2 regions of the Pseudoalteromonas sp. BSi20439 genome follow, and region 2 is predicted to be linked to the other one. Evidence: predicted binding sites of a transcription regulator. Region 2 holds the regulator's gene; the other holds the start of a gene.
The links. The regulator sigma-54, encoded in region 2, starts transcription at its own class of promoters, with help from an activator protein. The targets are predictions, from matches to a motif close to GTTGGCACGNNNNTNGNNT.
Positions count from the first base shown of each region.

Region 1: the regulator sigma-54 is predicted to act here: its motif matches at 2,122-2,140, upstream of P20439_RS15465 (PA2169 family four-helix-bundle protein).

Region 1 covers NZ_BADW01000198.1:52,592-56,941, forward strand. Annotated here, with positions in the region: gene P20439_RS15460 (TonB-dependent siderophore receptor) at 1-1,574, shown strand, start outside; gene P20439_RS15465 (PA2169 family four-helix-bundle protein) at 1,640-2,083, opposite strand; gene P20439_RS15470 (LysR family transcriptional regulator) at 2,256-3,194, opposite strand; gene aceK (bifunctional isocitrate dehydrogenase kinase/phosphatase) at 3,211-4,350, opposite strand, start outside.
Region 2 covers NZ_BADW01000055.1:34,919-45,225, forward strand. Annotated here, with positions in the region: gene P20439_RS05340 (TIGR03899 family protein) at 1-821, opposite strand, end outside; gene P20439_RS05345 (SRPBCC family protein) at 790-1,338, opposite strand; gene P20439_RS05350 (YgiQ family radical SAM protein) at 1,639-3,822, shown strand; gene mgtE (magnesium transporter) at 3,910-5,268, opposite strand; gene P20439_RS05360 (HPr family phosphocarrier protein) at 5,409-5,681, opposite strand; gene rapZ (RNase adapter RapZ) at 5,699-6,541, opposite strand; gene ptsN (PTS IIA-like nitrogen regulatory protein PtsN) at 6,561-7,013, opposite strand; gene hpf (ribosome hibernation promoting factor) at 7,018-7,305, opposite strand; gene P20439_RS05380 (RNA polymerase factor sigma-54) at 7,332-8,831, opposite strand; gene lptB (LPS export ABC transporter ATP-binding protein) at 9,166-9,891, opposite strand; gene lptA (lipopolysaccharide transport periplasmic protein LptA) at 9,888-10,307, opposite strand, start outside.

The DNA of each region.
Region 1 (4,350 bases), on a different contig from region 2:
TAAATACCACGATTGATGATATTTCCTATAACTTTGGTTATAAAACTGAATTTGATAACGACTCAAGCTTAGATTTATCGTACACCTATGGTGAAAACAGTATTGACTACACAACCAGCGATACTATTAACGGCTCTTACGCGAATTTTTTACGTTATGATCAAGGCCTAAGTGCAGCAGATATTCGCGCCACGATTCCACGCCAAGGTTATGCTTATGGCATGGAGCTATCATTGCAAACGATCAATCTTGATTTTACTCAAAATTTTGATGATTACTCATTGGCAATGGGTGCTGAAATTCGTACCGATGAGTACCGAATTTTAGAGGGTAGTGAATATGCATATCGCGATTACGATACCAACAATGGTGTTAATATTTACGATGGACTAAGCAGTGGTATTGGCAGCGAAAACGCATCCGGTGGCACACAAGGCTTTGGTGGTTCATCGCCAGCGTCGTCGGTTGATGAGTCGCGTGATGTGATCTCGTTTTACTTAGACGCTGAAGCTTACGTTATTGAAGATGTAATTATCTCAGGGGCGTTACGTTACGACAATTACAAAGGGTTTGGCGATACAGTTAACTTTAAACTAGCCGGTAACTGGTCAGTAACTGAAGATATTTCACTTCGTGGTGCGCTAAGCTCAGGCTTTAGAGCACCTTCAATGCAGCAGTTGTATTTTAACAACATCAGCACACAGTTTGTTGTAGGTCCTAATGGTAATTTAGTGGCTGAAGAAGTGGGGACCTTTAGAAACGATTCAACCCTTGCGCAAAGTTTAGGTATTCCTAAGCTCACAGAAGAGAAATCTCAAAACCGCAGTTTAGGTATCGTTTATAACGTAAGCGATAATATTAATGTAACCCTAGATTACTACTCAATTGATATTGACGACCGTATTGTAATTAGTAATCGCTTAGGTAAAGGCTTATCAAGCAGTCTTGATGCTGCGTTATTAAGTTCAGGTGCGGGTGCAGGGCAGTTTTTCTTAAATGGCGCTGATACTGAGACACAAGGTATCGACTTTGTGGCTACATGGAATACAGAAGGCCTTGGTGGCACGCTTGATTTTACTTTAGCGGCTAACTTTACAGAAACTGATGTCGTGTCGTTATTTACCCCTGCAGGTTCTGGTCTTGAAACCGTGCCAGTCGATGATGTGTTTTCTGATCAAGAAATTTCTATTATTGAAGAATGGCAACCAGAAGATCGAATTAACTTAAGTGCACTTTATCGTCGCGACGACTGGACCGTAAACCTATCGCTTAATCGCTTTGGTGAATACACAGTGGAAGATGGCGGCCGCCAGACTTATGGTGCTGAAATTTTAACTGACATCAAAGTAAATTACTTTGTGACTGACGATTTATCAGTAAATATTGGCGCAAATAACTTATTTGATGTTTACCCAGATGAAAACACCATAGGTAATTCACGTTCAGGCACAATTGTAGACGCTCAAGGTAACACCATTGTCAGCAGCGATGGTGTATTTAAGTACTCACGTCGTTCAGCGCCATTTGGTTTCAACGGTGCTTACTACTACGTAGGTGCAGAGTACCGCTTTTAATTAATAACTCTCCTATTGTTATTTAACAACCAAAGGGCCGTCAGGCCCTTTTATCGTTTTTAAACTTAATGTTTTTGCATTTTACTCATTTCAGCATGGCAGCTCTGCATAGTAAGTAATACTTTTGATAACGCTGCTTCACAATCATGAGACTGAGGCTTTTTCAACGCTACTTTTATTTCTTCTAAGGTTTTATCTTCTACTTCCTCAAGCTCTTTAACGTAGGTTTGATCGTTATCGTTAGCAAATTTACTAATCAAAGTAGTAAATGCACGGCGTGCTTCTACAACAAACGACGAGCCATCTTCGCGCTCACCTTGTTGATTAATTGCGTAAGGTTGTAAACTCTCCACACTGACTTTACGAGCGTCAATCATACGTTGGAATAGGGCTCCTATAGCGGGGTCTTGTACTTTATCTTGTGCTGTTTGGTAAAAGTCGATGCCGCTATTCATTACTTGGATAATGTCGGTAATATGATTAATTTCTTGTCCTTGATGGGTGCTCATAATAATGACCTCTGTTAATTTAAAATACAGTCATTACTAAGCAAGCGCTATTCCAAGTAGGTTTTGTTTTTTAAGCTTTTGTATTTTATGGTTTTTAATTTTTTTTAATAGTTTGGTAGGCTTGCTAACTAAGCGTTAGCAAGCAAATTTTACATTAAGGTATGTAAGAAGGTTATTTTAGCTCATCCGCTACTTCAGCTACTTTTTGGCGTAACCAAATATGACTAGCGTCTCTGTGTAATAAAGGACTCCATATCATATCAAGTTCAAATGGCGGGATAGGAAAGGGTGGCTCCAGTATTTTAAGCCCAGGATCGTCTAAATAAATATTGGCCGCTTTTGAGGGCAAAGTCGCAACTAAATTTTTCTCTTTGGCTAAGTGAACAGCCACATGATAGTTACGAGTAAAAGTGGCAATATTACGGTGTTTACCAAAATGCGCCAGTGCCTCATCAACCCAGCCCAGCTTCTGCACATCTTTAGGGTCCATCCCCACACCAACACCAAAGCCTGTTTTACTTACCCAAATATGGCGAGCTTTTAAATAGCTGTCTAGGCTAAAGTTTTCAATAATGGGGTTATCTGATTTTACTAAACAACAAAAGCTGTCTTTCCAAATACGTTTATGATGAAACGACTGTGGTAAATTTTCAAAGCGGTTAATCGCCATATCAACTTTACCGTTTTCAACATCGTGAAAGGTAACATCACTAGGAGTTAAAATATCTAAGGTGGTGTCGGGCGCTTCTTCGTGTAGTTTCCCTAATAAACGCGGTGCCATGGTACTGGCCGCGTAATCACTGGCCATGATCCTAAACACTCGCTTACTTTGTTTAGCCTCAAACTCACGGTTAGGTGCCAGCGTTTCTTCAAGGGTCATCAAAATTCCACGAATCACAGGCTGCAACTCAATAGCACGCTCAGTCGGTACCATACCATCGCTGGTACGCACTAAAATAGGATCATTAAAAAGGTTACGTAGGCGTTTAAGTCCGTTACTCATTGCCGGTTGAGTAATGCTAAGCTGGTTTGCAGCACGAGTAACATTACATTCGCGCAGTAACGTATCGAGGTAAACCAGTAAATTTAAATCTATTTTACTTATATTCATTGTGTGTCCTTAACGTTTACCAATAATGGATAAAACGCTGTGCTGTAGGATAGGGATAAATATGACTCACCTTTCCATTTTTTATATTTTGTTGTGCTTGTTTCCAAAAGTTAACATCAAGTAATTCAGGGTGCGTGCTAGTTAAAAATTGTTTATATGTTGGATTAGGCATTACAAAGGTACATAGCTGCTCTGGAAATACATCCTGAGGAGCAACCGAGTAACTTTGTTCGTCCATTAAATAATCGTCATAACTTTTTGCTTTAGGTAGCGCTCTAAAGTTCATGTCTGTTAAATATTGCACTTCATCGTAATCATAAAAAATAATCCGTTTGTGCTTACTTACACCAAAGTTCTTTAACAGCATATCGCCAGGGAAAATATTCACGGCAATCATTTCTTTAAGCGCCTGCCCATACTCTTCAATGGCATCGGCGGCACTTTTTTCGTCTGCATTTTCTAAAAACAGATTAAGCGGTGTCATGCGTCTTTCAATATATAAATGTTTTATAATTAACCAGTCACCTTCAATAACCATTGATGATCCAATGGTTTTATGTAACTGCGCTAACAAGTTACTATCAAAACGCGCTAAAGGAAATACGACGTTTGAATACTCTATAGTGTCGGCCATTCGCCCTACACGGTCGTGGCTTTTAACCAATTGATAGCGTTTTAATACGGTATCGCGACCAAATGGCTTACTTTCACCAAATTTATCTTTGATGACTTTAAATACATAACCAAATGAGGGCAGAGTAAATACCATCATCACCATACCAGGGGTGCCAGGTGCAATGGTAAATTCGTCATTAGAATGGGTTAAATGATTCAAAAACTCACGGTAAAACTCAGTTTTTCCTTGTTTATGAAAACCAATCGCATTGTAAAGCTCGGCTAAGGTTTTATTCGGCATCAGTTGGTTTAAAAACCGCACTAACGCGGAAGGGGCGTGAGTTTCTACCATAAAGTAGGCTCGTGCAAAGCCAAAAATAACCCGCATTTGCGACGACTTAGTCAGCAGGGCATCAAGATATAACCCCTGGTCTTCATGGTGAAGTACCGCAATGATAAAAGGTTGAACGCCACTTTGCGATACAACACGCCCTACAATATACGCGGCTTTATTGCGGTAGAACGGCGTGTGTAATATATC
Region 2 (10,307 bases):
TTGTACACTTTATTAATTGGGTAATTCATCAGTCTAAACAGTTCATCACCGGTTTGGGTAAACTTATAATAACTCAATACTAAGTCGTTACTTTTTGCTTTTAAAGTTAGTTTTTGAGTCAAAAAGGAGAGGGTAATTTCTTGTCCTGCTTTTAATGCAGCGGATTCAATCTCTTTACGGTATAACAAATTTAAATCCATTAAGGTTAATACATCAGGAAAGCTCACACCGCTTTTACCTATGCTTAATGACACTTTATTACCCTTGCCTAATAAATCAAATAACGAGGGTTTTTTGTAATAGCCTAAAAATATTAGGTGACTACTGTCTTTTTCGTTATACCCTGAAATAGACACACACTTTCTTAATGAATCAGCTTCGCGCTGGGTCATGTGTTTGAGAGTTTGTAAGCTTTTTATAGAAAAGGTACCTGGGCTAATGGTTTCGCCAGTAAAAATTTTTGCCCATAATGTTTGCATAGATTGGTTTGAGGTATCTTCACATAAGGCAATAAAGTGCTCCACCCAATCGGCGTCAGGTTGTTTAGCGCAGGCTACATCAGGACAAAATTCCATTGCTAAGGCTAAAATAGTCTCGATATTTTGTTGTTGTTTTATTAGCAGTAGATCTTGTCTTTTTTGTGCTCGAGCTAACACTGAATGCTCGCTATTAATACGATAAAGAGACTTTGCTTTACCCTGCGTATTATAGGTTTTTTCATCAGCTGCAGGTGTATTACTCACTTTTGTGACTGAGTAACCTAACAGTGACTCAATAATATTGGCAAGTTTAATTCTGGCTTGTGCGGTTTTGACTGTCATGACTTTCCATTATTGCTTGTGCATCACTGAGCTGGGCTACCGTCTTTAGGTTATTTAGCCCAAGAGTGACTATATTGCTTAATATATTTTCAGCAAATATAGCAACATAGCCAGAAATGAGTGGCACCGTTGCTTGCCCTTCAATATGCCACGTGACGGTTTTTGTATGCGGGCTAAATAGTAATCGGCTAGTAATAATATGTTCTTGATTAAATAACACACTAAATACAACTTCATTGGCGCTCAATGATGATATTGTCATTTCGCCATTGCCCCACTTACCTTGCCAAGACTGATAGGCGCCTGCCCCAGAACTTGGTTCACCAATACTAAATTCAATGTTGGGATCTATTTGCTGCCACGGCGACCATTTGTACCACTGCGTAAAATCTTCCACTAATGACTTTATAACAGGAGGGCGGGCATTTATTTTAATGCTTTTTTGCACGTGATAGTTTTGTGGTAAAAGTAACCCCACAACAACAAACGCCAACAGTAAGATGGCTGAAAACTGCATTAATTGTTTAAGTAGTTTAATAGGTATGCCTCATTGGTTTTAATATTACAGCGTCTATGAATTGTTAATAATCACAGCTTATTTAATAGTTTAGCTTAGAGCTGCGGATTTTTGTTTGTTTTATCTGCTTAAAACAATTCTAAAAGCAGACATTAGCAGTAATTAGTTTAGATGATATTTTTGTTTTAGTATTGCTATAAAAGTAGGCGGTTTTTAATCACCACCTTACATTTTGAGCTATATCAACGTGGATGTCGATAGGGTATAATTCGCGCCTTTTGTTATTGAACGGCCAATTTTATGAGCACATTAAAAGCTGATCGCGCCTTATTCTCATACCCTAAGTATTGGGCTGAGTGTTATGGCACAGCCCCATTTTTACCAACAACACGCGAAGAAATGGACGCGCTTGGCTGGGATAGCTGCGATATTATTATTATTAGCGGTGATGCTTATGTAGACCATCCTAGTTTTGGGATGGCCGTAATTGGCCGTGTGCTTGAAGCGCAAGGATTTAGAGTGGGCATTATTGCTCAGCCTGATTGGAACTCTAAAGATGCGTTTATGGCATTGGGTAAGCCTAACTTATTTTTTGGTATTACAGCCGGTAACATGGATTCGATGATCAATCGTTACACCGCTGAAAAACGTATGCGCCACGATGATGCTTATACACCGGGAAATGTAGGTGGTAAACGCCCTGACCGTGCCGTGATCATATACTCACAACGTTGTCGTGAAGCCTATAAAGATGTGCCACTGGTGTTAGGGGGCATTGAAGCCAGCTTGCGTCGTATTGCTCATTACGATTATTGGCAAGAGAAAGTACGCCGTAGTGTATTGTTTGACGCTAAGGGTGACATTTTAATTTATGGTAATGCCGAACGTCCATTAGTTGAAGTGGCGCATCGTATCGCTGCAGGTGAAACCATGGATACCATACAAGATGTGAGAGGCACGGCGGTTATTCGTAAGGAGCCTTTACCCGGTTGGCGCGGCAGTGATTCAACCGCGATTGATAAAATTGGTAAAATAGATCCTATTCCTAATCCTTATGGTGCGGATGATGTGGGTTGTGCTAAATCAGAATTTAAGCAAGCGGGTATTGATTTAAAAGCCGAAGCTGCAAAACCAATTACCATTCAGCCTGCGCGCCCTAAACCATGGGAAAAAACTTACGTTAAGCTACCCGCTTTTGAGCAGGTCAGTGTTAATAAACCATTGTATGCCCATGCATCGCGTATTTTGCACCAAGAAACTAACCCCGGTTGTGCAAGAGCGCTATTTCAGCGTCATGGCGATCGCTCTATTTGGGTGAATCCGCCAGCTTATCCACTTGAAACCCAAGAAATGGATGATGTGTTTGGTTTACCGTATCAGCGTATTCCGCACCCAAGTTATGGCGACGATAAAATTCCTGCTTACGATATGATTAAAACGTCGGTAAACATTATGCGTGGTTGTTTTGGCGGCTGTTCGTTCTGTTCTATTACTGAGCATGAAGGGCGAATAATACAAAGCCGCTCACAAGAATCAATTATTGAAGAGATTGAGCAAATTAGAGATAAAGTGCCGGGCTTTACTGGGGTTATTTCTGATTTAGGCGGACCGACCGCAAATATGTACAAACTGCGTTGTACCAGTAAAAAAGCAGAGAGTACCTGTCGCCGCTTGTCGTGTGTGTATCCTGATATTTGTAAGCATATGGATACTGACCATACCCCGACTATCGATTTATATAAAAAGGCGCGTGAGGTTAAAGGGATCAAAAAGATCTTAATTGCTTCGGGCGTACGTTATGACCTTGCTGTACGTGATCCTCGTTACGTTAAAGAGCTAGTAACTCATCATGTTGGTGGATATTTAAAAATAGCCCCAGAACACACAGAAGACGGCCCATTATCAAAAATGATGAAGCCGGGTATGGGCGCCTATGATGAATTTAAAGCGCTATTTGATAAGTACTCTAAAGAAGCAGGTAAAAAGCAGTATTTAATTCCATACTTTATTTCTGCTCACCCAGGGACTAAAGACGAAGACATGGTGAATATGGCTTTGTGGCTGAAATCGAATGACTTTAAGCTTGATCAGGTGCAAAACTTTTACCCATCACCGATGGCTAATGCGACCACCATTTATCATACTGAAATGAACTCGCTGCGTAATATTAAAAATAATACTGAGCAAGTTGCGGTACCAAAAGGCGCGCGCCAGCGTCGTTTGCATAAAGCGATTTTGCGTTACCATGATCCTGCCGGTTGGCCAATGATCCGTGAAGCCCTGCGTAATATGGGCAAAGCTAAACTCATTGGTAAAGGTCCAAATTGTTTAGTGCCAGAAGAAGGCAGAGATGAAAGGCAAACCAAAGGCGGTAAAGGCAATAAGGGCGGTCGTCCTGCGCTTACTCGTCATACTGGCTTTAGTCAGTTTAAAAAAGCCAACACTAAACCTAAGGTAGGCGGTAATCGCCAGCGCGCTAAGTAGCCTTAACTTATGTAAAGTAACTATCGGCTTAAACAAAAACACCGCGTATTGATGCGGTGTTTTTGTTTATAAACGTTTATAAAAAGATTAAATCAATAACCAAGTCGCAGTACCTAAGAAGGCAAATATACCAACAATATCAGTTACTGTGGTTAGTACCACACTGCCTGCAAGTGCTGGATCTATTTTCATTTTTTTAAGCAATAGTGGGATACTAGCACCCGCAATACCTGCCGCAACTAAATTCATAAACATAGCAAACGCTAAAACACCACCGAGTTTGAAATCCCATTGCCAAAGCGCAACGACACCGGCAATTAGGATAGACCAAACCATACCGTTAATCGCGCCGATAGCGAGTTCTTTTAATAATAAAAAACGTTGGTTAGTTTGGTTAATATGACCTACGGCAATACCGCGAATAACCAAAGTTAAAGTTTGGCTGCCTGCAACCCCACCCATTGACGGGACAATGCCATTGAGCACAGCAAGAATTGGTAATATAGCTAAGGTGTTTTCAAAAAAGCTCGCCACAATTGCAGCCAGCAATGCAGTTAGTAAGTTTACACCTAGCCAAATTGAGCGCTTTTTAGAGCTTTTTAAGACCGGCGCAAAGGTATCTTCTTCATCATCAAGACCCGCTAAGCTTAATAAGCTATGCTCTGCATCTTCACGGATAACATCAACGATATCATCAATAGTAATACGACCAAGCAAATGCGCGTTGTCATCGACAACTGGTGCCGATATCCAGTTATGCCGTTCAAATAGTTGCGCTACTTCGCTTTCATCCATTGAAATAGGAATAGATTCACACTCTTCATCCATTAAATCCTGAACAATTTTCTCTGGAGGATTAGTTAATAAAGTGCTTAGCGATAAGGCGCCTAAAAAACAGTTATGTTTATCTACAACGTATAAGTCATCGGTGCCTTCTGGTAGCTCACCGCGTAAGCGAATATAACGTAGTACAACATCTAGAGTTACATCAGGGCGAATAGTTACGGTATCGATATTCATCAAGGCGCCAGCAGAGCGCTCCTGATAGGATAGAGCTTGTGTTGCACGTTCTCTATCTTGAATATCCATAGCGCTGACAACGTCTTTATAAACGGTGTCAGGCAGACTACGTAGCACTTCCCCTAAGTCATCATGGCCCATGTCTTCTGTTGCAGCCGCAATGTGCTCAGGTGCCATTTGCGCAATAATACCCAAACGTACGTCTTCAGAGAGCTCTTCAAGTACATCGCCCTGTACATCAGGATCAACCAGTTGCCAGAGCATGCGACGAATTTTATGGGGAGATGATTCTAAAAGAAGTGCGGTATCACAAGGTGCCGTTTTTGCTAGCATGCGCCTAACTTGAACAAATTGACCACTATTTAGTGACTTGGTCACCTGTTTTAGTTGTTGTAGTGGAATATCTTGTTCTAAAGCTTCAGGCATTGGCGTCCTTAATTAAATTTTATTACATAGTGGAAGGGTTATGAATGCTATTCAATTTTAGTTTATCTTACTTTATATGAGCAAACTACCTCAACCACTATTAACCTTAGCTTAGGATGATGATTTAATGATGAACTATTTTATTCTTGCTCATTAAATCGTTGGTCAATGAGCTCACCAATTGCATTAAGTGCAGGTTCTGCGTCAGGGCCTTCACATACTACCTTCACTTCTTTGCCTTGACTGCTCTCTAGTAACATAAGTGCTAATACACTATCGCCAGCGGCTTGTTTATCGTCTTGAAATAAAGTGATTGAGGCATCAAATTGCACAGAAAGCTGTGCCAGTACTGTTGCCGCTCTGGCATGCAGGCCTAATTTGTTTTTTATTAAAAATGTGTTTTCTAACCGCATTACTATTCTCTTTGATGTTATTCTTGTTCTCTGTGACGAATTTTTACATTAGGATGACTCATTGCAAAACTTTCACCTATAGTTTGCGCTAAGTAAACAGAACGGTGTTGTCCACCAGTACAACCTATGGCTATGGTCAAATAGCTGCGGTTATTTCTTTCTAAATGCGGCAACCATGTTTGTACAAAGGTTTGAATTTGCCATGTAAATTTTTGTACTATGCTGTGGCTGGCTAGGTAGTCTTTTACCGGTTGATCTAGCCCTGTGAGTGGCTTAAGTTCAGGCTCCCAATGCGGGTTTGGTAAAAATCGGGCATCGAATACGTAATCTGCTTCTTTGGGTATACCGTGCTTAAAACCAAATGACTCAAAGGTAATGATCAGTTGTTTGTCTTTTTTACCGAGTATTTTTTCACGGATAGACTCAGCCAGCTGATGCACACTTAAATCAGTGGTATCAATCATATGATCAGCATGATTGATCAAAACATCCAGTAGTTGTTTTTCTTTTTTTATTGCTAAATCAAGCGGTAGAGAATCAATAGAAAGAGGGTGAAGACGCCTAGTTTCCGAAAAGCGTTTAATTAATGTTTGATCGTCACTGTCTAAATAAAACACCGTTGGTTTAGTGAAACCAGGTAAATATTCAATGATTTCATTAAACTGTTGCTGCTCTTTAGGTAAGTTACGCACATCAACACTTACGGCAATTTTGTTGTAGCTGTCGGAAACACTTCGAACAAGAGATGGTAATAAATTTAAAGGAATATTATCTACACAATAATAACCTAAATCCTCAACAACCCGTAACGCAACAGATTTACCAGAACCTGAGCGACCACTTATAATTATTAATTCCATTTATCACCCTTTATTGTTACTACGGTTGACTGACAATGACTTGGTACAGCTCATTGTCGGATTTTGCCGCCCGTAATTGCTTACAAAATTCTTTATCGTTGAGCTTATCTGCAATGGTAGCTAAGGTCTTTAAATGCTGTTGATTGTCACCGTCGGGGACAATTAAGGCAACAAAAATGTCGACCGGTCGGTTATCTATCGCATCAAAATTAATAGCCGTTTCGCTCACCAGTATAAGTGCAAGAGGCTCTTGTGCACCACTCATACGACCATGTGGAATTGCAATTCCTCGGCCTATACCTGTGCTCCCTAGCTTTTCTCTAGCGGTTAACGCGTTGAGAATATCTTGTTGGGTTAAATAGGGCAGTTTATTGTGAGCCAATTCACTGATAAATTCTAAAATTCTTTTTTTACTATTAAAAAGGACCGCAGCTTTACTGCAGTCCTGACAGATAAGTGAGCTTAGTTTCATAGTGTTAGTGTCGAGCAAGTTTCTCTTTGTGTTTAATTACTTGACGATCTAGCTTGTCAATCAGCGAGTCTATAGCGGCATACATATCTTGATGTTCAGTAGAGGCAAAAATTTCAGCGCCACTAACATGAACGGTTGCTTCAGCTTTTTGGTTTAGTTTTTCTACATCGAGAATAACATGCACATTCGTTATGTGATCAGTGTGCCTCTGCAGCTTTGCAAATTTACTATTTACGTAGTCTCTAAGCGAGTCAGTAATATCTACATGGCGACCAGTTAAGTTCAGTTGCATAAACATTTTCCTCTTTGTTGTACGCCTTAAATCAAACTTTTTCGTTGATTCGACGGGGGAATAGCTAGAGATTCGCGATATTTTGCAATAGTTCTCCTTGCTACTTTAATTCCTTGCTCTGCCAATATATCTGCAATTTTACTATCACTCAATGGTTTAGCTGAGTTTTCTGCCGCGATTAATTTTTTAATTAATGCGCGAATTGCTGTTGATGAACATTCGCCACCGTTTTCAGTGCTTACATGGCTTGAAAAGAAATATTTAAGCTCAAAAATACCCCGTGGTGTATGCATGTATTTTTGCGTAGTAACACGCGAAATAGTCGATTCGTGCATTTCTACCATTTCTGCCACATCATTAAGCACCATAGGCTTCATCGCCTCAGGACCATGTTCAAAAAAGGCCTGTTGCTGTTGCACAATACAGTTAGTTACTTTAAGTAGCGTGTCGTTTCTACTTTCTAGACTTTTTATAAACCATTTTGCTTCTTGCAAGTGTGAGCGAATAAACTGGCTATCACCACTTGATTTAACAGTACGTGACATAGCCGCATATTGGCTGTTTACCCTAATTTTAGGCATGCTATCAGGGTTTAGTTCAACCACCCAACGCCCTTTAATTTTTTTAACCGACACATCAGGAATAACATACTCTGACTCTTCTCTGACAATAGTGTCTGCCGGTTTTGGGCTAAGGGTATGAATTAACGTCATGATCTCTTTAAGCTCATCTTCTTTGAGCTTAGTTTTTTTCATTAACGTGCGATAATCACGTGCCGCTAGTAAATCAATATGATCGGTTAAAATCATTTTTGTTTCGTTTAAAAAAGGCGTGTCTTTATCAAATTGATTAAGTTGAATACACAAACACTCTTGTAAACTACGCGCGGCTATTCCTACTGGATCAAATAATTGAATACGCTTTAATACCGCTTCTATTTCATCAAGTTCAACTTCATCTTCGTCGTCGTTTTCTTGATTAAAGCTTTCTAAAATTTCTTCACAGCTAAGGGTTAAAATACCTGAGTCGTCCACGGCTTCTACTATTGCAATCGCAATGGCTTCATCTGTAGGACTAAATGGCGTCAGTTGCAATTGCCACATTAAATATTCATGCAGCGTTTCAGTTGAAGAGCCTTGATAAATTGATTCATCTTCAGGCATCGGTCCCGATGAAGAGGCAGGTGCTGCGCTCATGTATTCATCCCATGTAACGTCCATTGCCATATCATCGCTAATGGTGTCTTTGCTCATGGCTTCGCCGCTGTCTTGCTCATACTCGCTAGGTTTTTCGTCAGCTGAAGCACTTAGCGTTGATTCATCGTTATCGGCTTTTTGTTCGTTTTTACCCGCAGCATCTTCGCTGTAATCTTGTTCTTCAACTTCAAGCAAGGGATTGCTATCGAGCGCTTCTTGAATTTCTTGCTGGAGATCCAATGTACTGAGCTGCAATAAGCGAATTGCTTGTTGCAACTGTGGAGTCATTGTAAGTTGCTGGCCCATGCGCAGCTGTAATGATTGCCTCATTTATCTCTAACAATCCTTTTAAATTACGGTCTGTTGACCTTTACGGATTAAAATTTGTTCAAACTAGGGGCGGTTTAATCGCGGCGCGAGGTTTGTAACCTAGTGGGCTAAGTCAAAACCGAGCAACAAAAAGTAAATCGTCCCTAGGCAGAACCCGAAGGCCAGCGCCTGTTTGGCATTGATGCTGCGTTATCGCCTATTTATGGGGAATACCACATCACATAGGCTCTGCCTTGCCTAAATACCAAACAGACTGCTGCAAATTCAACCTTGAAAGGTCAACAGACCTAAGTATAATTAATCTTAGCAGATGCTTAGTGGAATAACACAAATATTAGAGCTTGAACTGCTCGCCCAAATAAACATCGCGTACTGTTTTATCGTTTAATACGTAATCTGGAGTGCCTGATGCAATTAACTCCCCATGAGAAACTATGTAGGCTTTTTCACAAACATCAAGTGTTTCGCGTACGTTGTGATCTGTGATCAATACGCCAATCCCTCGATTTTTAAGATGCTCTATGATCTTTTTAATATCTAATACAGAGATAGGATCAACCCCTGCAAAGGGTTCGTCTAATAGTATAAATTTAGGATTTGCTGCTAATGCCCGGGCAATTTCAACACGGCGGCGTTCACCGCCTGACAGAGCCATACCTTGGCTGTCACGAATATGCTGAATGCTAAATTCATCAAGTAAATTATTTAAGGTATCTTCACGTTGTTGTTTATTAAGCTCTTTACGTGTTTCTAAAATAGCCATTAAGTTTTGGTAAACCGTCAGCTTTCTAAAAATCGATGATTCTTGTGGTAAGTAACCAATCCCTAGGCGAGCTCGGCTGTGCATTGGTAATAAAGTGATATCTTGATCATCTATTGATATTTTACCTTTATCGCTCGGTACAAGCCCTACAATCATGTAAAAGGTCGTGGTTTTACCTGCGCCATTGGGGCCAAGTAAACCGACAATACTGCCAGCTTCGACTTCTAGGCCAACATTTTTCACCACTTCACGGCCTTTATAGCTTTTTGCTAATAGCTCTGCTTTTAATGTGCTCATGGTTGGCCTTTATCGTCTTCTTTTTTGTTTTCAACAGGCACCAAAATGGTGTGTACACGATCGGTTGAATTTTCATCTTTTTCTGCGCTAATCAACTGCTGCTCTATATCGTAGGTGATACTTTTAGCGGTAATTTTTTGACCTGCTTGAGCGATGCTGGCATCACCGATTAAGGTTAAAAAACGTTGCGATACATCATAGCGAACTTCATTGGCACTGGCGCTCATGATGGTGCCATCAGCTTGTGTTTCTTCAAAGTAAGCAGGGCTACCTGTGGCAATTAAAAGTTGCTTATTCTCGCCTAAGTCATCACGTTTATGTACTTCTAAACGATCGGCGGTAATGCGGCGATTACCATGAATAATTTCAACATTCTTTTCAAAAATGCCCACGTTTTCTTTTAATTGACCTTCCTG